Regions from separate parts of the Streptomyces sp. NPDC096013 genome, predicted to be linked through region 1. Evidence: predicted binding sites of a transcription regulator. Region 1 holds the regulator's gene; each other region holds the start of a gene.

Region 1 (6,988 bases):
GGGCCGCCGCCGGGGCCGACCTCGCCCTCGCCCGCGAGCTGGATCCGCGTGCCGTTGTCCACACCCGCCGGGATCTTGACCGTGAGGGTGCGCCGCGAGCGGACGCGGCCGTCACCGGCGCACTCCGGGCACGGCGTCGGCACGACCGTGCCGAAGCCCTGGCACTGGGGGCAGGGGCGGGACGTCATGACCTGGCCCAGGAAGGACCGGGTCACCTGCGAGACCTCACCGCGACCGCGACACATGTCACAGGTCTGCGCGGAGGTGCCGGGGGCCGCGCCCTCGCCGTTGCAGGTGTTGCAGACGACGGCCGTGTCGACCTGGATGTCCTTCGTGGTGCCGAAGGCAGCCTCGTCGAGCTCGATCTCCAGCCGGATCATCGCGTCCTGGCCGCGACGGGTGCGCGAGCGCGGTCCGCGCTGCGACGCCGTGCCGAAGAACGCGTCCATGATGTCCGAGAAGTTCCCGAAGCCGCCCGCGCCGAAGCCGCCGGCCGCGCCGCCGCCCGCCTGCGAGAGGGGGTCGCCGCCGAGGTCGTAGACCTGCTTCTTCTGCGGGTCCGAGAGCACCTCGTAAGCGGCGTTGATCTCCTTGAACCGCTCCTGGGTCTTCGGGTCCGGATTCACGTCCGGGTGCAGCTCGCGCGCGAGCCGGCGGAAGGCCTTCTTGATCTCATCCTGCGACGCGTCGCGACGCACGCCGAGAACGGCGTAGTAGTCCGTGGCCACTTAGGACTCCGCCAGGATCTGTCCGACGTACCGTGCCACTGCGCGTACCGCTCCCATCGTTCCCGGGTAATCCATGCGGGTCGGTCCGACCACGCCTAGCTTGGCGACTGCCTCGCCGCCCGAACCGTAGCCGACCGACACCACCGACGTGGAGTTGAGTCCCTCGTAGGCGTTCTCATGACCGATCCGTACGGTCATGCCCGAATCCCCCGCCTCACCAAGCAACTTGAGGAGGACGACCTGCTCCTCCAGGGCTTCCAGGATGGGGCGGATGGTGAGGGGAAAATCATGTCCGAAGCGGGTGAGATTGGCGGTGCCGCCGATCATCAGCCGCTCCTCGGTCTCCTCGACGAGGGTCTCCAGGAGGGTGGAGAGCACCGTCGACACCGCGCCGCGGTCCTCGGCCTCGAAGGCCTCCGGCAGGTCCTGCACCAGCAGCGGCACGTCCGCGAAGCGGCGCCCCGCGATCCGGCTGTTGAGCCGCGCCCGCAGATCCGCGAGCGAGGCCTCGCCGAACGGCGCCGGGCAGTCGACCATGCGCTGCTCGACCCGGCCGGTGTCGGTGATCAGCACGAGCATCACGCGCGCGGGGGCCAGCGAGAGCAGCTCCACGTGCCGGACGGTCGAGCGGGTCAGGGACGGGTACTGGACGACGGCGACCTGCCGGGTGAGCTGCGCGAGCAGCCGGACCGTACGGCCCACGACGTCGTCGAGGTCCACGGCGCCGTCGAGGAAGTTCTGGATCGCCTTGCGCTCGGGGCCGGTCATCGGCTTGACGCCGGCGAGCTTGTCGACGAAGAGCCGGTAGCCCTTGTCGGTGGGGATGCGCCCCGCGCTGGTGTGCGGCTGGGCGATGAAACCCTCGTCCTCCAGGGCGGCCATGTCGTTGCGCACGGTCGCCGGGGAGACGCCGAGGCTGTGCCGCTCGGTGAGCGCCTTGGAGCCGACCGGTTCCTCGGTGCCCACATAGTCCTGGACGATGGCGCGCAGCACCTGAAGTCTGCGTTCGCTGAGCATCCGCGCACACCTCCCGGTTCTGGTCGCCTTTGTCGCCGCTTGTCGCGAGCCCGCCCTTTCCTGGCACTCTGTGCGCGTGAGTGCCAGCCTTCCCCGGCCAGTGTACGGCCGTGAGGCACACCTCGGGCAAGGCCGGTCCTGCGATGTCACGCCGTGAGGTGCCTTCACCGTTAGCGTCGCCGTGTGACGGTGACTTGGGAAGAGCTGGGATGGGAGCGGATCGCAGCGGGGGTGGGCCGGTGTCGGCTGCCTGGCTGGGACTGCACGGTCGGGCTGGTGATCGGCGACGACGCGGTGCTGATGGTCGACGCGGGGTCGGGCCTCGCGGAGGGCGCGCGGTTGCGTACGGAGGCACGGGCGCTCGCCGGTCGCGCTGTGACCCATCTCGCGCTCACCCACCCGCATTTCGACCACGTCTTCGGGGCGGCGGCGTTCGCGGACGCGGAGGTGTACGGCGCGGCGGGCGTGGAGCGGGTACTGGCGGACGAACGGGAGGCGCTGCGCGCGGACGCCGTCGAGAACGGGCTGCACGCGCGTGTGGCCGACGAGGCGGTGGCCGCCCTGGTGCGGCCGCACCATCCGGTCTCCGACGCGTGGACGCTCTCCCTGGGAGGCGATCGGCAGGTCCTGCTCGCGAACGTCGGCCCGGGCCACACCGGCCACGACCTCGCCGTCCTCGTACCGGGCTCCCCGAAGGTCGTGTTCTGCGGGGACCTGGTCGAGGAGTCCGGCGAACCCCAGGCGGGCCCCGACGCCACACCGGCCCACTGGCCCGCGGCCCTCGACCGACTCCTCTCCCTGGGCGGGGAGGACGCGGTGTACGTGCCCGGTCACGGAGCGGTGGTGGACGCGGGCTTCGTGCGGGCCCAACGGGACGCGTTGGCAACGCGTTTCGGCGTGTCGTGACGGCCGCCGCCCCGGTTCTCCTATCGTCATCCGAATGCGCCAGTACTCCGCCGACCTGACCCCGCCGTGGAAGAAGCCCAAGCCGGCCCCCGAGGTCCCCGCGGACGCGGGCCTGGTGGTCGAGGAGCCGGGCACCGGTTTCTGCGGCGCGGTGATCCGCTGCGAGGCCGGCACGGTCACCCTGGAGGACCGCTTCGGCAAGCACCGGGTGTTCCCGATGGAACCGCGCGGCTTCCTCCTGGAGGGCCGCGTCGTCACCCTGGTCAGGCCCGTGTCGAGTCCCCTGCGGCCCACCCGTACGGCTTCCGGTTCGGTCGCCGTCCCCGGTGCACGCGCGCGTGTGGCCCGCGCCGGGCGGATCTACGTGGAGGGCCGGCACGACGCCGAGCTGGTCGAGCGCGTGTGGGGCGACGACCTGCGCATCGAGGGCGTGGTGGTCGAGTACCTGGAGGGCGTCGACGACCTCCCGTCGATCGTGGACGAGTTCGCCCCCGGCCCGGACGCGCGCCTGGGCATCCTGGTGGACCACCTGGTGCCGGGCACCAAGGAGTGGCGCATCGCCCAGTGGGTGACGAGCGAGCACGCGTTGGTCGTCGGCCACCCGTACATCGACATCTGGGAGGCCGTGAAACCGTCCTCCGTGGGCATCGCCGCCTGGCCCCGCGTCCCCCACGGCCAGGACTGGAAGAAGGGCGTCTGCCGGGCACTGGGCTGGCCGGAAAACACCGGTGCGGTGTGGCAGGCGATTCTGGCCAAGGTGGAGTCGTACAAGGACCTGGAGCCGGAACTGCTCGGCCGGGTCGAGGAACTGATCGACCACGTGACCGCGCCCTGAGGCTTCTCCGCGCGGTGGCCGGGCGGGATCTGGTGGATGGCGTTCTCTGCCGACACGGAGGTCTTCCGTCGATCAACTCGTCGACCCGGCCGAGCGGTTCGGCGTCCCCGTGATCGCGGGGGTCGGGCCGGTCAGTCCACCAGGTCCCGCACCACCGCGTCCGCCAGCAGCCTCCCCCGGAGGGTGAGTACGGCGCGGCCCTCGTCGTAGGGCTGCTGTTGCAGGAGGCCGTCCGTGAGGGCTCGGCGGGAGGCCTGGAGGCCGGTCTCGTGGAGGAGGGTCAGGGGGGCGCCCTCGCGGAGGCGCAGTTCCAGGAGGATGCGTTCCACCCGGCGGTCCTCCTCGGTGAGGATCTCGCGGCCCGCGCCCGGGGAGCGGCCGGAGGCGAGGGCCGCCGCGTAGGCGCCGGGGTGCTTGACGTTCCACCAGCGGACGCCGCCCACGTGCGAGTGGGCTCCGGGGCCCGCGCCCCACCAGTCGGCGCCGCGCCAGTACAGCTCGTTGTGGAGACAACGGCCGGAATTCGACGTCGCCCAGTTCGAGACCTCGTACCAGTCGAAGCCCGCCGCCGACATCACCTCGTCGGCGATCAGATAGCGGTCGGCGTGCACGTCGTCGTCCGTCATCGGGACCTCGCCCCGGCGGATGCGGCGGGCCAGTTGCGTGCCCTCCTCGACGATCAGGGCGTACGCGCTGATGTGGTCGGGGCCCGCGCCGAGGGCGGAGTCGAGCGAGGCGCGCCAGTCGTCGTCGGTCTCGCCCGGGGTGCCGTAGATCAGGTCGAGATTGACGTGGTCGAAGCCGGCCGCGCGGGCCTCCGCGACGCAGGCCTCGGGGCGGCCGGGGGTGTGGGTGCGGTCCAGCACCTTCAGTACATGCTGTTTCGCGCTCTGCATGCCGAAGGAGACGCGGTTGAAGCCGCCGCCGCGGAGGGCCGCGAGGTAGGCGGGGTCCACCGACTCCGGGTTCGCCTCCGTGGTGATCTCGGCGTCCGGGGCCAGGCCGAACTCGTCCCTGATCGCGCCCAGCATCCGTACGAGATCGCCCGCCGCCAGCAGCGTGGGCGTACCGCCGCCGACGAAGACCGTGCGGACCTGGCGGGGGTCGTCGCCGAGGACCTTGCGGGCCAGGCGGACCTCGTCGATCAGGGTGTCCGCGTAGTTGTCGCGGGAGGCCAGCACTCCGCCCGTGCCCCGCAGCTCGGTCGCCGTGTAGGTGTTGAAGTCGCAGTAGCCGCAGCGGGTCGCGCAGTACGGAACGTGCAGGTAGAACCCGAGGGGGCGGTCGGCTGCCCCGGCGAGCGCCTGGGCGGGCAGGGAGCCGTCTTCGGGGACGGGGTCGCCGTCGGGGAGTGCGGAAGGCATGTCCTCCATTGTCCAGCACCCGTGCGACTCTCCGCTCCGCCCGGCCGCTCGGCCTGTTCCGCCTATTCCGCCTGGAGCACCAGCAGCGCCAGGTCGTCCTCCGGGGGACGCCCGCCGAACTCGTGGACGAGGCGTTTGATGCGCTCCGCGATCAGCTCGGCGCTCAGACCCGCGCACCCCTCCAGCGCGGTCGCGAGCCCGTCGCCGTCGTCGAACTGGACCGACCCGGAGCGCCGCTCGGTCACCCCGTCGGTGACGCACAACAGGCTGTCGCCGGGCCGGAGTTCGAAGGTCTCGCTGGTGTAGGTGGCGTCCTCGATGACCCCGAGGAGCGTCTGCGGGCGGGCCACCGTGCCGACGCCGCCGTCCGGGCCGAGCAGCAGGGGCAGCGGGTGTCCCGCGGAGGCGAGGGTGCAGCGGACGCCGCCGTCGAAGGGGATCAGCTCGCCGAAGAGGAGGGAGAGGAAGCGGGGGCCGTCGCCGACCGGGCCGGGGTGGCCGCCCGCCGCGACGAGGGCGTGCGCGGCGGCGTCGGCGGCCTCGGTGGCGTCGTCGAGGAGGAGCTGGTTGAGGCGGTCGAGGACGTCGGCGACGCGGTAGCCCTCGCGGGCGAGGAGCCGTAGCCAGGGGCGGGCCAGTCCGATGACCACGGCGGCCTCGGGGCCCTTGCCCTGGACGTCGCCGAGGGCGAAGCACCAGCGGCCGTCACCGGCCGGGAAGAGGTCGTAGAAGTCGCCGCTGGGGCCGCCCTTGTCGCACGGTTCGTAGACGAGGGCGCTGCGCACGCCGGGGATCGCGGCGACCGCGCCGGGCAGCAGGCCGCGCTGGAGGACGCGGCTGATGGTGGCCTGGCGGGCGTACTGGCGGGCCGCGCCGATGGCGAGCGCGACGCGGCGGCTGAGGTCCTCGACCAGGCCGGTGACCTCGTCGGGGAAGCGCGGCAGCCCGGACCGTCCGATGACGAGCGTGCCGAGCGGACGGCCGCCCGCGATCAGCCGGTACGCGAGGGCCGCGCCCTGGGTGCCGTCCGGGCCGAGCGCGTCGGCGGGCCAGGGGTAGGACACGGGCCGCAGGGCGTCCGGGGGGCGGGGCGGGTCCTTCTCCAGGGCGCGGCGCAGTTCCTCGATGCGGTTCTCGCTGCCGTGCCAGACGCGGGCGAGGCGGGGTCCTGCGCCTGCTCCGGCGTCCTCGTTCCAGCCTCCCCCGCTCTCGGTTCCGCTCGACCGGGGGGACCCCCACCGCCCCATCGTCTCGTCCTCCAGCCATACGGCGCACCAGTCGGCCAGTCTCGGCACGATCAGCTGTCCGGCGAGGGCGGCGACGAGGTCCTCGTCGAGCTGTCCCGCGAGCAGGTCGGAGGCCTCGGCCAGGAAGGAGAGGGCGCCGCGGCCGAGCCAGTCCCGGTCGTGCTCGGCGCGCTGGGGGTCGCCGCGGGTGGGCCTGCCGGAGGGGGCGGGCGGTTCGGGGGCGAGGATCTCGGCGACGCGCAGGCCGCGTTCACCGGCGAAGGTCTCCAGCTCCTCGGCGGCCGGTGTGCCTTCGGCGGGCAGCCGGGCCCAGACGGTCTTGGTGCCGGTGCGGTAGGTGACGCCCCACGCCTCGGCGAGGGTGGAGACGAGCCGCAGGCCGCGCCCGAACTCCGGTGTCTCGTAGGCCGGTTCGGCGGTGTTGTCGCGCGGGGCGCGGGAGGGGTGGTGGTCGGCGACCTCGACGACGATCGCGTCCGTGTCCTCCAGGCGGCACACCAGCTCGACGTCGGTGCCGGCGTGGACGACGGCGTTGGTGACGAGTTCGCTGATGACGACCATCGCGTCCTCGGCGAGCCGGTCGGTGAGCTTCTCGGTGCCGGGCAGGGCGAGTTCGGCCCATTCACGGAGCGCGGCACGCACCAGGGAGCGGGCCGAGCCGGGCGCTAGGGGGCTGCCGGGCAGCGTGGCACGCACGGTCGTACGCCGGTCCGCACCGTGGTGCGCGGGCGCGTCGGGAGCACGCGATATGGTCTCCCGTTGCGTCGGAATGGCCCCCATGGACAGCTCCCCGGGCAGTTCGGACGAATACGCCTCGTTCGATGCGGACAGAGTGACAGACTGACCGCGCGCATAAGCGCCGAGTTACCGAAGTGGGCCGCCATGGGTGAG
Region 2 (6,988 bases), on a different contig from region 1:
ACCACCGACACCGGTCTCGACTCGCTCAGCGAACTGATCGGCCTCGGCCAGAGCCTGAAGGGCCTGTCGGCGGACGCGGTGACCACGGTGACGATGCCGAACGTCACGGCGCCGTCCGACCCGAACCGGGTGGTGGCGAAGGAGCCGGCGGCGAGCGATCTCTGGGAGTCGCTGCGCTGAGGTATCGGCCGAACCCCGGCTGACCTGCGGAAACAGCTGGGCGGAAAAAATCTTCGAGGTTTTCCGGCGAGTGTGTCGATCCGGGCGGCCCTCGATCGACGCATGGTTGAAAGGCCGGGAACGACCCGGCCGGAACGACCCGAGGAGTCACCATGCCCCGCTACCTCTCCCTCGTGCAGATCGACGAGAAGACCGCCCCCGCCGAGGGACCGAGCCCCGAGCTGATGCAGCGCATGGGCGAGCTGATCGAGGAGATCACCAAGGCCGGCGTCATGCTCGACACCGCCGGCCTCACCCCGACCGCGCAGGGCGCCCGCGTCCACTGGGAGGGCGGCAAGATCTCCGTGACCGACGGCCCCTTCACCGAGTCCAAGGAGGTCGTCGGCGGCTACGCGCTCATGCAGTGCAAGGACATGGCCGAGGCGATCGAGTGGACGAAGCGGTTCCTGAAGGTACACGAGGAGTTCTGGACGGTGACCTGCGAGGTGCGGGAGATCGCGGAGGGCTGAGCACCCCGCGCTCTCCCCGGCCCTGCCCGGCCTTCCTTGGCCCTGAGGCCGCCGGGGGTGTTGCATGGTGGGTTGTGACCCCGGAATCACAGCCCACCGCAGCCCCGCACGGCACCGCCACCGACCCGCACGGCACCATCGAGACCGTCTTCCGCATCGAGTCCCCCCGCATCATCGCCGCCGTCGCCCGCCTGGTCCGTGACGTCGGCATCGCCGAGGAACTCGCGCAGGACGCGCTCGTCGCCGCGCTGGAACAGTGGCCGAGGGACGGCGTGCCCGACAACCCAGGCGCCTGGCTCATGGCCACCGCCAGGCACCGCGCCGTCGACCTGATCCGGCGCCGGGAGAACTACGCCCGCAAGCTCCAGGAGATCGGCCGCACCCTGGAGACGACGGCCCCGCCCGAGGAACCCACCGCCCCGGACGACATCGACGACGACCTCCTGCGCCTCGTCTTCACCACCTGTCACCCGGTCCTCTCCGCCGAGGCCCGCACCGCCCTCACCCTGCGCCTCCTCGGCGGCCTCACCACCCCCGAGATCGCCCGCGCCTTCCTGGCCCCCGAGCCGACGATCGCCCAGCGCATCGTCCGCGCCAAACGCACCCTGGCCACCAGGAACATCGCCTTCGAGGTCCCCTACGGCCCCGACCGCGAAGCCCGCCTCGGCTCCGTCCTGGACGTCATCTACCTCATCTTCAACGAGGGCTACGCGGCGACCGCGGGCGACGACTGGCTCCGCCCGAGCCTCTGCGAGGACGCGCTCCGGCTGGCCCGCCTGCTCGCCGCCCTGATGCCGAAGGAACCCGAAGTGCACGCGCTGGCCGCGCTGTTGGAGTTCCAGGCCTCCCGCTCCGCCGCCCGCACCGGCCCCGACGGCGCCCCCGTCCTCCTCAGGGACCAGAACCGCCGCCGCTGGAACCGCCTCCTCATCGCCCGCGGCATCACCGCCCTCGGCCGCGCCGACGCGGTCTCCACCGGCGCCCCCGGCCCCTACGCCCTCCAGGCCGCCATCGCCGCCTGCCACGCCCACGCGTACACCTACGACGAGACCGACTGGCGGACGATCGCCCTCCTCTACGGCCTCCTCGCCGCCCGATCCCCGTCCCCCGTCGTGGAGTTGAACCGCGCGGTGGCCATCTCGATGGCGGACGGCCCGGCCCCGGCCCTGGCCCTCGTCGACACCCTCGCCTCCGAACCGGCCCTGCGCGACTACCACTTGCTCCCGAGCGTCCGCGGCGACCTGCTCCTCCGCCTCGGCCGTACGACGGAGGCGAAGGCCGAGTTCGAACGCGCGGCCTCGCTGGCCCGCAACGAACGCGAGCGGCAACTCCTGCTGCGCCGGGCCGGGGAGGCGTCGTAGCGCGAGCGTGTGGGCGTGTGACGGGGGGTCAGGCGGGGTGCCCGATCAACATCGTGGGCGCCCCCGCGACCCGAGTGAGGAACACGGTCGCGGAGTTGGGCCCCTGAGGCTTCACCTTCCGGCGGAGTTCCTCCGGCTCGACGGCCGATCCCCGCTTCTTCACGGTGAGGACGCCCACCTCCCGCTCCCGCAGCAGCGCCTTCAACTTCTTGACGCCGAAGGGGAGTTGATCGGTGATCTCGTAGGCGGAGGCGTACGCGGTGGGCCGTAGCCCGTCCGCCGTCACATACGCGATGGTCTCGTCGACGAGCCCGCCCCCGACCTCCTCCGCGACCTCGGCCACGAGGTGGGCGCGGATGACGGCGCCGTCGGGTTCGTACAAGTACCGGCCCACGGGGCGGACTTCGGGGTCGGGCAGGCCCCGGCCGTGCAGAACTCGCGGGCCGGGGAGGAGAGTCGCGCGCACGGCGCCCGGCCGTACCCCGGTCCCGAACCACAGCACCGCCTCCTTCACGTCACCCCCGTCCGAGATCCACTCCGCCTCGGCCGTCGCCGGGATCGCCTCGTGCGGCACCCCGGGGGCGATCTTCAGTGCGGCGAGCGGGGCGGTCGTAGCGGCGTCGACGGCCCAGGACAGCGGGGGCGAGTACGCCTCGGGGTCGAAGACGCGGCCGCGGCCGCCGCGTCGTGCGGGGTCGACGAAGACGGCGTCGTACCCGGACGTGTCGACGTCCGTCACATCCGCCTCCCGTACCTCGATCAGGTCGGCCAGGCCCAGGGCCTCGGCGTTGGCGCGGGCGACGGCGACCGTCAGCGGGTCGCGGTCCACGGCCAAAACCCGCACCCCCGCCCGGGCCAGCGCGATCGCGTCGCCGCCGATGCCGCAGCAGAGGTCGGCGACGGAGGTGACGCCGAGGGCCTGGAGGCGGCCGGCGCGGTAGGAGGCGACGGTGGTGCGGGTGGACTGTTCGAAGCCGTTCGGGGTGAAGAACATCCGGTCGGCGTCCTCGGGCGTGAACTTCGCCGCCGCCGCGCGCTGCCGCAGCCGGGCCTGGCCGAGGGCCGCCGAGACGAGGTCGGCGGGGTGGTCGCGGCGCAGCCGGGTGGCGACGGCGAGTTCCTTGGCCGGGTCGGTGCCGCGGACCTCGTCGAGGAGGGCGCGGCCCTCGGGGGTGAGCAGGGCGGCGAAGGCGAGTACGGGGTCGTTCACCGGGACATTGTGGGCCAGTCGGTGGACGGTGTGCCTCCGGTGGTGGTGTCCCGGCGGTGTCGGCGCGGGATCGGGGCCGGGGCCTGAAAAGATCCGGCCCCATGCGAGTAGTCGTACAAAATGACATCAATCGGGCGCGTGGGAGCCGGGCGCACGCGAATCCGCGCCGGAGGGCGGGCGCCCGTGGCGCGCTCGCCGCTCTCGCGCTCGCGGCCCTCGTCTCCGGCTGCGGCCAGTCCGGCTCCGGAGCGGCGGTCCACCCGGCACAGGGCGCACCGCCCCTGCACGCGCCCCCGGCCCGCGCGCTGGACTCCTACGCCACGAAGCTGCGCGCCGAGTACGCGGCCCGGGTGGCCGCCACGAAGCGCTGGGGGCTGGCGAAGGTGCCGCTCACGGCCCCGCCGGCGCCCGCGCGGAAGCCGGAGATCACCGCGCGCGCGGGCTTCGAGGTGGACGACCAGGAGGAGCTGAACCTCCCGCCGGTCTTCACCACGATCCCGACCAAGAAGAAGATCGTGTTCCTCACTATCGACGACGGCGAGAACAAGGACCCCGCGTTCCTGCGGATGATGAGCGACCTGAAGATCCCGTACACCGCCTTCCTCAGCAACTACCTGGTGGAGGACGACTACGGCTACTTCCGGAAGATGCAGGCCCAGGGGCACACGGTCAACAACCACACCCTCACGCACCCGTACCTGCCGGGCCTGTCCTACGCCGAGCAGAAGCGCGAGATCTGCGGCATGCAGGACATCATGAAGAAGCAGTTCGGCAAGGCCCCGACCGTGTTCCGGCCGCCGTACGGGAACTACAACCACGACACCCTCGTCGCCGCGAAGTCCTGCGGCATCAAGTACGCCCCGATCTGGGACGAGGAGGTCTTCGTCGACCACTGGGAGTACCGCGAGGACGACCGGTCCCTGCATCCCGGCGACATCGTCCTGACGCACTTCCGGGGCCGCGAGGACTGGAAGGGCACCATGGTCGACGACATGCGCCGCTTCCTCGGCAAGGTCACGGCCGAGGGATACGCGGTGGCCCGCCTGGAGGACTACCTGTGAGACTCGCGACACTACGGACGCCGGTGACCGTCGTGTTGGCGGCCACCCTCCTCACCGGCTGCGCGCAGTCCGTCGACCCCATCGAACGGCTCGGCAAGAAGGCCGCCCAGCGCGTGCACCAGCACGGCCCGACCCACGAACAGCCGTACCGCCACTGGGGTCTGACCGCCCCGCTGCCCCCCGCCCCGACCCCGTCCCCCCGGCCCGCCGCACGCTCGGCGGGCCCGGGACTCCCCCCGGTCGTGGACCACGTCCGCACCCGCGACCGGGTCGTCTTCCTGACCTACGACCACGACACGCGCGCCCGCCGGGACCCGAGGTTCACCGCCCTGATCCGCGAACTGCGCCTCCCGGTCACGGAGTTCCGCACACCCCCGAAGCCCGCCCGCTTCACCGGCCTGCCCTACGCCGCCCAGCGCACCGAGATCTGCGGCCACCGCCCCGGCTCCCGCCTGCTCCGGCCCCCGGAGGGCACGTACGACACGACGACCCGCCGCGCCGCGGCCGACTGCGGTATCTCCGCCCTCGTCCTCTGGCGCGCCTCCACGACGACCGGCACCCTCACCTACGCCCGGGGCGACCACCGCCTCACCCCCGGAGACATCGTCCGGATCACCCCGACCGGCACGACCGCCCGCCTCCTCCGGGGCATCCAGGAGCGGGGCCTGACGGTGGGCCGCCTGGAGGACTATCTCTAGGGCCGTCCTTCGGCGCCGATCGGCACTCCCCTGGGCACCGATCGGCCCTCCCATGGGCACCGGTCCGCCCTCCCATGGGCACCGGTCGCCACTGTCAGCCCGTCCGGCGTTTGAGGACGAGGCCGTCCAGGCCGAAGGGGGGGTCTGGGGGCGCAGCCCCCAGGGACGGCGGCATCAAGTACGGGCCCGCCTCACGGCTCAGGGCGACGAGAAAATCCGGTGCGGCGCCGCGGGCATTGGCACTCCGCTTGACCGAGTGCTAATCGCAGTCATAGTCTCAGGTCTGGCACTCCCCACTGGAGAGTGCCAACAGCGACGGGCAGGTCCGGCACCCGCGACGACGGATCGACCTGGTCGCCACCTCAGACAGTTAACCCCGTGAGATCTCCGAAGGGGGAGGTCGGATCGTGACGACCGCCAGCTCCAAGGTTGCCATCAAGCCGCTCGAGGACCGCATTGTGGTCCAGCCGCTCGACGCCGAGCAGACCACGGCCTCTGGCCTGGTCATCCCGGACACCGCGAAGGAGAAGCCCCAGGAGGGCGTCGTCCTCGCCGTGGGCCCGGGTCGCTTCGAGAACGGCGAGCGCCTGCCGCTCGACGTGAAGACCGGCGACATCGTGCTGTACAGCAAGTACGGCGGCACCGAGGTGAAGTACAGCGGCGAGGAGTACCTCGTCCTCTCGGCTCGCGACGTGCTCGCGATCATCGAGAAGTAATTCACCACCAGCACATTCTGCTTTTGAGCTGCGCCCCTGGTTCCCGCGACCTTATGAAGCCGGGCGTCGGGGGCGCAGTTCGTTTCACCCACGTTTTCCGAGAGGGCTGAACCGCTCCCATGGCGAAGATCCTGAAGTTCGACGAGGACGCCCGTCGCGCCCTCGAGCGCGGCGTCAACAAGCTTGCCGACACGGTCAAGGTGACGATCGGCCCCAAGGGCCGCAACGTCGTCATCGACAAGAAGTTCGGCGCCCCCACCATCACCAACGACGGTGTCACCATCGCCCGCGAGGTCGAGATCGAGGACCCGTACGAGAACCTCGGTGCCCAGCTGGTGAAGGAGGTGGCGACCAAGACCAACGACATCGCGGGTGACGGCACCACCACCGCCACCGTGCTCGCCCAGGCGCTCGTGCGCGAGGGCCTGCGCAACGTCGCCGCGGGTGCCTCCCCGGCCGCCTTGAAGAAGGGCATCGACGCCGCCGTCAAGGCCGTCTCCGACGAGCTGCTCTCCACCGCGCGGCCGATCGACGACAAGGCCGACATCGCGGCCGTCGCCGGTCTGTCCGCCCAGGACAGCCAGGTCGGCGAGCTCATCGCCGAGGCGATGGACAAGGTCGGCAAGGACGGTGTCATCACCGTCGAGGAGTCCAACACCTTCGGTCTGGAGCTGGACTTCACCGAGGGCATGGCCTTCGACAAGGGCTACCTGTCGCCGTACTTCGTGACGGACCAGGAGCGCATGGAAGCGGTCCTCGAGGACCCGTACATCCTCATCCACCAGGGCAAGATCAGCTCCATCCAGGACCTTCTGCCGCTGCTGGAGAAGGTCATCCAGGCCAACGCCTCCAAGCCGCTGCTGATCATCGCCGAGGACGTCGAGGGCGAGGCCCTGTCGACCCTGGTCGTGAACAAGATCCGCGGCACGTTCAACGCCGTCGCGGTCAAGGCCCCCGGCTTCGGCGACCGCCGCAAGGCGATGCTCGGCGACCTCGCCACCCTCACCGGCGGTCAGGTCATCGCCGAGGAGGTCGGCCTCAAGCTCGACCAGGTCGGCCTGGACGTGCTGGGCTCCGCCCGTCGGGTGACCGTCACCAAGGACGACACGACCGTCGTCGACGGTGCCGGTGACGCCTCCGAGGTCGCGGGCCGCGTCAACCAGATCAAGGCCGAGATCGAGAACACCGACTCCGACTGGGACCGCGAGAAGCTCCAGGAGCGCCTCGCGAAGCTGGCCGGCGGCGTGTGCGTG
Region 3 (6,988 bases), on a different contig from region 1:
ATCCCGGGGACCAGGCACAGGTGGTAGTCCTGCACGATCGCGACCGCGCCCTCGGCCGCCTCCTGGGCCAGCGCCTCCGCGAACGCCCGGTTGTACGCCTCGTACGACGCCCACTGGCGCCGGAACTCCGCGTCGAAGACCGGCTCCAGCGGGGTCTGGTACAGCATGTGGTGGACGAACCACAGCACGGAGTTGGCGATGCCGTTGTAGGCGTCGGTGTGCACGTCGGCCGGGATGTCCAGCATCCGTACGCCGTCCTCGCCGACTCCGCGCCGCACCGCCTCGCGGTCGCCGTCGGAGAGCGCCGAGCACACCCACAGCGCGTCGGCGTCGGGCCCGATGGCCGAGAGTCCGGACACCAGCCCGCCGCCACCGCGTCTGGCGCGGAGCGAACCGTCGTCGCCCACCTCGTACGAGACGGGACCGCGATTGGACGCGACGAGCACCTGAGCAGCACCGCGAGGGGGCGTGGAGGCCGCAGAAGTGGAAGCTGTGGTGGAAGCCGTGGAAGCCATACGCCACAACCTAGCCCGGCCCGGAAACGCTCAAACGTACGGACGGCCGTCTGCGGACCGTATGAGTCCGTATACGACCGTCCGTGACCGTCTGCGCCGCTTATGCGACCTTGCGGGACTGGTATTCGGTGATGTCCACCATCGGCGGCCGCTCCTCCAGGTCGACGGAGTAGGTGCGCGGCTCGAAGCCGTCCGGACCCCGCTCGAACTGGGTCAGGACCGGCCGGATGAGGTGGCCGCGGGCCAGCCGCAGCTGGGCTGTGCGGTAGATCTGCGCGGCCATCCGGCCCAGGGCATGCCCGTCCTGGTGCCGGTGCTTGCGGACGCCGACATCGACCTGGGCGAGGGCGTCGAGACCCACCAGGTGCAACGCGTCGACCAGCATGCCCAGTTCGACGCCGTACCCGACCGGGAACGGCAGCTGTTCGAGCAGCGAGCGGCGGGCCGCGTACTCGCCGCCGAGCGGCTGCACGAAACCGGCCAGCTGCGGCCAGTGCATGTTCAGCAGCGGGCGGGCCATCAGCTCGGTGACGCGGCCGCCCTGCGCGGCCGTCCTGCCGGAAGCGGTCGCATGCGACTCGGTGCCGAGCGGGCGGTCGTACATCGCCTTGACGAGGTCCACGCCGGGGTCGGTGAGCAGCGGGCCCACGATCCCGGTGACGAAGTCCGAGGAGAACTCCTTCAGGTCCGCGTCGACGAACGCGACGATGTCACCGCTCGTCACCAGCAGCGAGCGCCACAGCACCTCGCCCTTGCCGGGCACGGCGGGGATGCGGGGCAGGATGTCGTCACGGTGCACGACCCGGGCGCCCGCCGCGGCGGCCACCTCGGAGGTGCGGTCGGTGGACCCGGAGTCGACGACGACGATCTCGTCGACGAGGGGGACCTGCTGCATGAGGTCGTGACGGATGATCGCGACGATCTCGCCGACCGTCGCCTCCTCGTTCAGCGCGGGCAGCACCACGGAGACCGACTGCCCCGTGCGGTGTTTGGCGGCCAGGATCTTGTGCAGCGGCCGGTCCGTCAGGGACCAGGAGCGAGTGCTCAGCCAGTGCTCGACATCTTTCAGCACGTTGCGCGGCTCCTCTACGTTCTCTCGGCGGGAGCGGGTCACACGGTGTGTGTGATCCGTCTCGCGGTTCGGACGGCTCTCTTCAACTGTCCTGGCCTTCGGTTACAGTCTTGAACAACGCTGATGACCATCGCATGTCGGGGGCCGTCGGCGTACACAATCGAATACCGCTCATCCAGAGGGGCAGAGGGATACGGCCCGATGAAGCCCCGGCAACCCTCCAGCCGGTCTTGGCACTCAGCTGCGCGCTGACGTGGTGAGGCTCCCGGCTCGGGAAGGTGCCAAATCCGTCTCACGGCGAGATGCGTCGTGAGGAAGATGAGGAGAAAGGGCCTCCCCTCCATGGCTGCGCAGACTGTCGCAAGCACCACGAACCCCGCGAACCCGGACACGACCTCCGCGAACACCGTCGATCTCGGCCCCGCCACCGCGCTCTCCTGCCGCGAGTGCGGCCACCGCGTCCCGCTCGGCCCGGTCTTCGCCTGCGAGGAGTGTTTCGGCCCGCTGGAGATCGCCTACGACTTCTCGGCCTACGACACCGAAGAGCTCCGCAAGCGCATCGAGGCGGGCCCCGCGAACATCTGGCGGTACGCGCCCCTGCTGCCCGTCCCCGCCGACGTGGCCGACAAGCCGAACATCAACCCCGGCTGGACCAAGCTCGTCAAGGCCGACAACCTCGCCCGTGAACTGGGCGTCGACGCGGGCAAGTTGTTCGTCAAGGACGACTCCGGCAACCCGACGCACTCCTTCAAGGACCGCGTCGTGGCCCAGGCCATCGAGGCCGCCCGCGCCTTCGGCTTCACCACCCTCTCCTGCTCCTCCACCGGCAACCTCGCCGGTGCCGTCGGCGCCGCCGCCGCCCGGGCCGGCTTCCGCTCCTGCGTGTTCATCCCGCACGACCTGGAGCAGGGCAAGATCGTCATGGCCGCGATCTACGGCGGCGAGCTGGTCGGCATCGAGGGCAACTACGACGAGGTCAACCGCTTCTGCTCCGAGCTGATCGGCGACCCGGCCGGCGAGGGCTGGGGCTTCGTCAACGTCAACCTGCGCCCGTACTACGCGGAGGGCTCCAAGACCCTCGCGTACGAGATCTGCGAGCAGCTGGGGTGGCAGATCCCGGACCAGCTCGTGGTTCCCATCGCCTCCGGCTCGCAGCTCACGAAGATCGACAAGGGGCTCCAGGAGCTGATCAAGCTCGGGCTCGTCGAGGACAAGCCGTACAAGATCTTCGGCGCCCAGGCCGAGGGCTGCTCGCCGGTGTCCGTCGCCTACAAGGCCGGGCACGACGTCGTACGGCCGCAGAAGCCGAACACGATCGCCAAGTCGCTGGCGATCGGGAACCCCGCGGACGGTCCCTACGTACTGGACATCGCCCGGCGGACCGGCGGGGCGGTCGAGGACGTCAACGACGAGCAGGTCGTCGACGCGATCAAGCTGCTCGCGCGGACCGAGGGGATCTTCGCGGAGACCGCCGGCGGTGTCACGGTGGGTGTGGCGAAGAAGCTGATCGAGAGCGGGCTGCTGGACCCGACGCTCACCACGGTGGTCCTCAACACGGGTGACGGGCTCAAGACGCTGGACGCGGTAGCCGGTACGGGGCTCACCGCGACCATCCGACCGAACCTCGACTCGTTCAGGGAAGCTGGGCTCGCGTCGTAGCGTCGTTCTTCCTCGCGCCCCCCACAGCCATGAGTCGTACCCGACCGGAGGTCATCAGCATGAGCGTCAGTGTCCGCATCCCCACCATCCTGCGCACCTACACCGGCGGGCAGGCCGAAGTCACCGCCGAAGGCGGCACCCTCGCCGAGGTCATCAGCGACCTGGAGAAGAACCACACCGGTATCTCCGCCCGCGTGCTGGACGACCAGGGCAAGCTGCGCCGGTTCGTCAACGTGTACGTCAATGACGACGACGTGCGGTTCGAGCAGGGGCTGGAGACGGCCACTCCGGACGGGGCCGGGGTGTCGATCATTCCGGCGGTTGCCGGAGGCTGATCGTTACCCTGGGTAACGCAGATTACCGAGAGTTCATCCAATTGCCTCCTCCGTGAGAGAAGCGGAGGGGGCAATTCTCTATGGTTGAGCACGGTACAGTTGGGGAACCCGCTCCACTCCGCATGCCGAACGCATATGAGTACTGGCTCCGCGTGCGATGAGAAGTAGCCAAAGTGTGCAGGTCTTTTGCGCCTTATGTTCCCTTTATCGGGCCCGACTTGCCCTGAAGTCGGACGAATTCTCCGTAAATTCCCGACCGGTCCTGCCCGGAATTCTCGTCTGATTGACCTGTTGCAGACGGCAGTTGGACGGATACATTCGGCCGCGGTCGACGCGTTCCGGCGCACGCCCCCAATCCTGTGGGGGGTGAGGTCTGACCCGGATCCGCGAAGTGCGGGTCCGTGCAAGGGCCAGTAATAGGGGAGTTAGGCATGGCTCAGGGCACCGTCAAATGGTTCAACGCGGAGAAGGGGTACGGCTTCATCGCGGTCGACGGTGGTGCGGATGTTTTCGTCCACTACAGCGCGATTCAGATGGACGGCTACCGCACCCTGGAAGAGGGTCAGCGGGTCGATTTCGAGATCTCGCAGGGTCAGAAGGGGCCGCAGGCGGACATGGTCCGGCTCGCGACCGGCTGAAGCACGCGCCGACGAACAGCAGCGACGTTCTTCGTTCCTCACCGAAGGGCTCGTACTCCTGGGGGGTCACCTCCTGGGGTACGGGCCCTTCGGCATGCCCGGCCGCCACCCCTGGGGGAGCCCGCTTCGCGAGCGCGCCTTGCACTCGGGCATGCCGAGTGCTAATCATTGGCGTTAGCACTCTGAAGGTGAGAGTGATAACGAAGGACCGGGTCGGTGAGGCCCGCAGGCCAGGTGGTGCAAGGAACCACGGGGCAGGCAGGCCGTCCGTCGCGGGCGCCAGCGCGGTCCGGAGCAATCCACCCCAGTCCGGGAGGACCACTTCACATGGCCAAGATCATCGCGTTCGACGAGGAGGCACGGCGCGGTCTCGAGCGCGGGATGAACCAGCTCGCCGACGCCGTCAAGGTCACCCTTGGCCCCAAGGGCCGCAACGTCGTCCTCGAGAAGAAGTGGGGCGCCCCCACGATCACCAACGATGGTGTTTCCATCGCCAAGGAGATCGAGCTCGAGGACCCGTACGAGAAGATCGGCGCCGAACTGGTCAAGGAAGTCGCCAAGAAGACGGACGACGTCGCCGGTGACGGTACGACCACCGCGACCGTCCTCGCCCAGGCCCTCGTCAAGGAGGGTCTGCGCAACGTAGCCGCGGGCGCCAACCCGATGGCCCTCAAGCGCGGTATCGAGAAGGCCGTCGAGGCCGTCTCCGGTGCCCTGCTGGAGCAGGCCAAGGACGTGGAGACCAAGGAGCAGATCGCTTCCACGGCCTCCATCTCCGCCGCCGACACCCAGATCGGCGAGCTCATCGCCGAGGCGATGGACAAGGTCGGCAAGGAAGGCGTCATCACCGTCGAGGAGTCCCAGACCTTCGGGCTCGAGCTTGAGCTCACCGAGGGTATGCGCTTCGACAAGGGCTACATCTCGGCGTACTTCGCCACCGACATGGAGCGTATGGAGGCCGTCCTCGACGACCCGTACATCCTGATCGCCAACTCGAAGATCGCCAACGTCAAGGACCTGCTCCCGCTCCTGGAGAAGGTCATGCAGTCGGGCAAGCCGCTGCTGATCATCGCCGAGGACGTCGAGGGCGAGGCCCTGTCCACGCTGGTCGTCAACAAGATCCGCGGCACCTTCAAGTCCGTCGCCGTCAAGGCTCCGGGCTTCGGCGACCGCCGCAAGGCCATGCTCGGCGACATCGCCATCCTCACGGGCGGCGAGGTCATCTCCGAGGAGGTCGGCCTCAAGCTGGAGAACGCGACCGTGGACCTCCTCGGCCGCGCCCGCAAGGTCGTCATCACCAAGGACGAGACGACGATCGTCGACGGCTCGGGCTCGGCGGACCAGGTGGCCGGTCGCGTCAACCAGATCCGCGCCGAGATCGAGAACAGCGACTCGGACTACGACCGCGAGAAGCTCCAGGAGCGCCTCGCCAAGCTCGCCGGCGGCGTCGCCGTCATCAAGGCGGGCGCGGCCACCGAGGTCGAGCTCAAGGAGCGCAAGCACCGCATCGAGGACGCCGTTCGCAACGCGAAGGCGGCCGTCGAGGAGGGCATCGTCGCCGGTGGCGGCGTCGCGCTCATCCAGGCGGGCCACGTCTTCGAGAAGCTCGAGCTCGAAGGTGACGAGGCCACGGGCGCCGCGATCGTGAAGCTGGCCCTCGAGGCCCCGCTGAAGCAGATCGCCGTCAACGGTGGCCTCGAAGGCGGAGTCGTCGTCGAGAAGGTCCGCAACCTGCCCATCGGTCACGGCCTCAACGCCGCGTCCGGTGAGTACGTGGACATGATCGCCGAGGGCATCATCGACCCGGCGAAGGTCACGCGCTCTGCCCTGCAGAACGCCGCGTCCATCGCCGCGCTCTTCCTCACCACCGAGGCCGTCATCGCCGACAAGCCCGAGAAGGCCGGTGCCGGCGCGGGTGCCGGTGGCGGCATGCCGGGCGGTGACATGGACTTCTGATCGACCTCTGGTTGATCAACGGTCTTACCGAGGGCGGTACTTCCTGTTCCGACAGGGGGTACCGCCCTCGGGCATGTCCGGGTCCGGTGCGTTCCGGCCCGATGCCTTCGGGGTCGCCGTGGCCGGGATCACAGGGCCTGGTGCCGGGCGGACGGAATGAGGGGCTTGGCCGGGAGGTTGTCGTTGACGCATGATCAATGCATACGCACATACCGACTGGTACCCAGCAGTTACGAGGAGCCCCCACACGTGTCTACGACCGCCCCCGCCTCCCGAGCCGCCGACCTCCTCGGCCGTCCGATCACCCTCAACGGCCTGACCGTCCCTAACCGGATCGTGATGGCGCCGATGACCCGGCAGTTCTCGCCGGGCGGCATCCCCGGCGATGACGTGGTGTCGTACTACTCCCGCCGCGCGGGCGCCGGCGTCGGCCTCATCGTCACCGAGGGCACCTACGTCGGCCACGACTCGGCCGGGCAGAGCGACGACGTGCCGCGCTTCCACGGCGCGGAGCAGCTCGCGGGCTGGGCGAAGGTGGCCGAGGGCGTGCACGCGGCGGGCGGCACGATCGTGCCGCAGCTGTGGCACATCGGCATGGTCCGTGAGCAGGGACAGCCGCCGTACGCGGACGCGCCCGCGGTGGGCCCGTCCGGGCTGCGGATCGGCAGTGACGAGGCCACCGGCAAGGCGATGACGCAGCGGGACCTGGACGATGTCATCGGGGCGTTCGCCGAGGCCGCCGCCGCGGCCGAGCGGATCGGATTCGACGGGGTCGAGCTGCACGGCGCGCACGGATATCTCCTCGACCAGTTC

Evidence for each region. Region 1 encodes HrcA, which represses chaperone genes, less so after heat shock. Its sites were predicted from a motif close to TTNGCACTCNGNNNNNCNGAGTGCNAA; they were not measured.
Region 2: a site for HrcA is predicted at 5,256-5,282, ahead of groES (co-chaperone GroES). Genes of this name have one in related genera too.
Region 3: a site for HrcA is predicted at 4,358-4,384, ahead of groL (chaperonin GroEL). Genes of this name have one in related genera too.

The regions. Positions count from the first base shown of each region.
Region 1 covers NZ_JBIWGK010000007.1:95,753-102,740, forward strand. Annotated here, with positions in the region: gene dnaJ (molecular chaperone DnaJ) at 1-728, opposite strand, end outside; gene hrcA (heat-inducible transcriptional repressor HrcA) at 729-1,745, opposite strand; gene ACIRB1_RS24005 (MBL fold metallo-hydrolase) at 1,929-2,651, shown strand; gene ACIRB1_RS24010 (DUF3097 domain-containing protein) at 2,686-3,486, shown strand; gene hemW (radical SAM family heme chaperone HemW) at 3,618-4,850, opposite strand; gene ACIRB1_RS24020 (SpoIIE family protein phosphatase) at 4,913-6,877, opposite strand; gene ACIRB1_RS24025 (HAMP domain-containing protein) at 6,980-6,988, shown strand, end outside.
Region 2 covers NZ_JBIWGK010000003.1:153,482-160,469, reverse strand. Annotated here, with positions in the region: gene ACIRB1_RS12295 (LCP family protein) at 1-180, shown strand, start outside; gene ACIRB1_RS12290 (YciI family protein) at 333-689, shown strand; gene ACIRB1_RS12285 (sigma-70 family RNA polymerase sigma factor) at 764-2,050, shown strand; gene ACIRB1_RS12280 (methyltransferase domain-containing protein) at 2,079-3,260, opposite strand; gene ACIRB1_RS12275 (polysaccharide deacetylase family protein) at 3,362-4,321, shown strand; gene ACIRB1_RS12270 (hypothetical protein) at 4,318-5,019, shown strand; gene groES (co-chaperone GroES) at 5,427-5,735, shown strand; gene groL (chaperonin GroEL) at 5,855-6,988, shown strand, end outside.
Region 3 covers NZ_JBIWGK010000003.1:551,861-558,848, reverse strand. Annotated here, with positions in the region: gene ACIRB1_RS13995 (trehalose-6-phosphate synthase) at 1-446, opposite strand, end outside; gene ACIRB1_RS13990 (glucosyl-3-phosphoglycerate synthase) at 616-1,587, opposite strand; SAM riboswitch class I at 1,756-1,912, shown strand; gene thrC (threonine synthase) at 1,930-3,246, shown strand; gene ACIRB1_RS13980 (MoaD/ThiS family protein) at 3,306-3,581, shown strand; gene ACIRB1_RS13975 (cold-shock protein) at 4,013-4,219, shown strand; gene groL (chaperonin GroEL) at 4,547-6,175, shown strand; gene ACIRB1_RS13965 (NADH:flavin oxidoreductase) at 6,425-6,988, shown strand, end outside.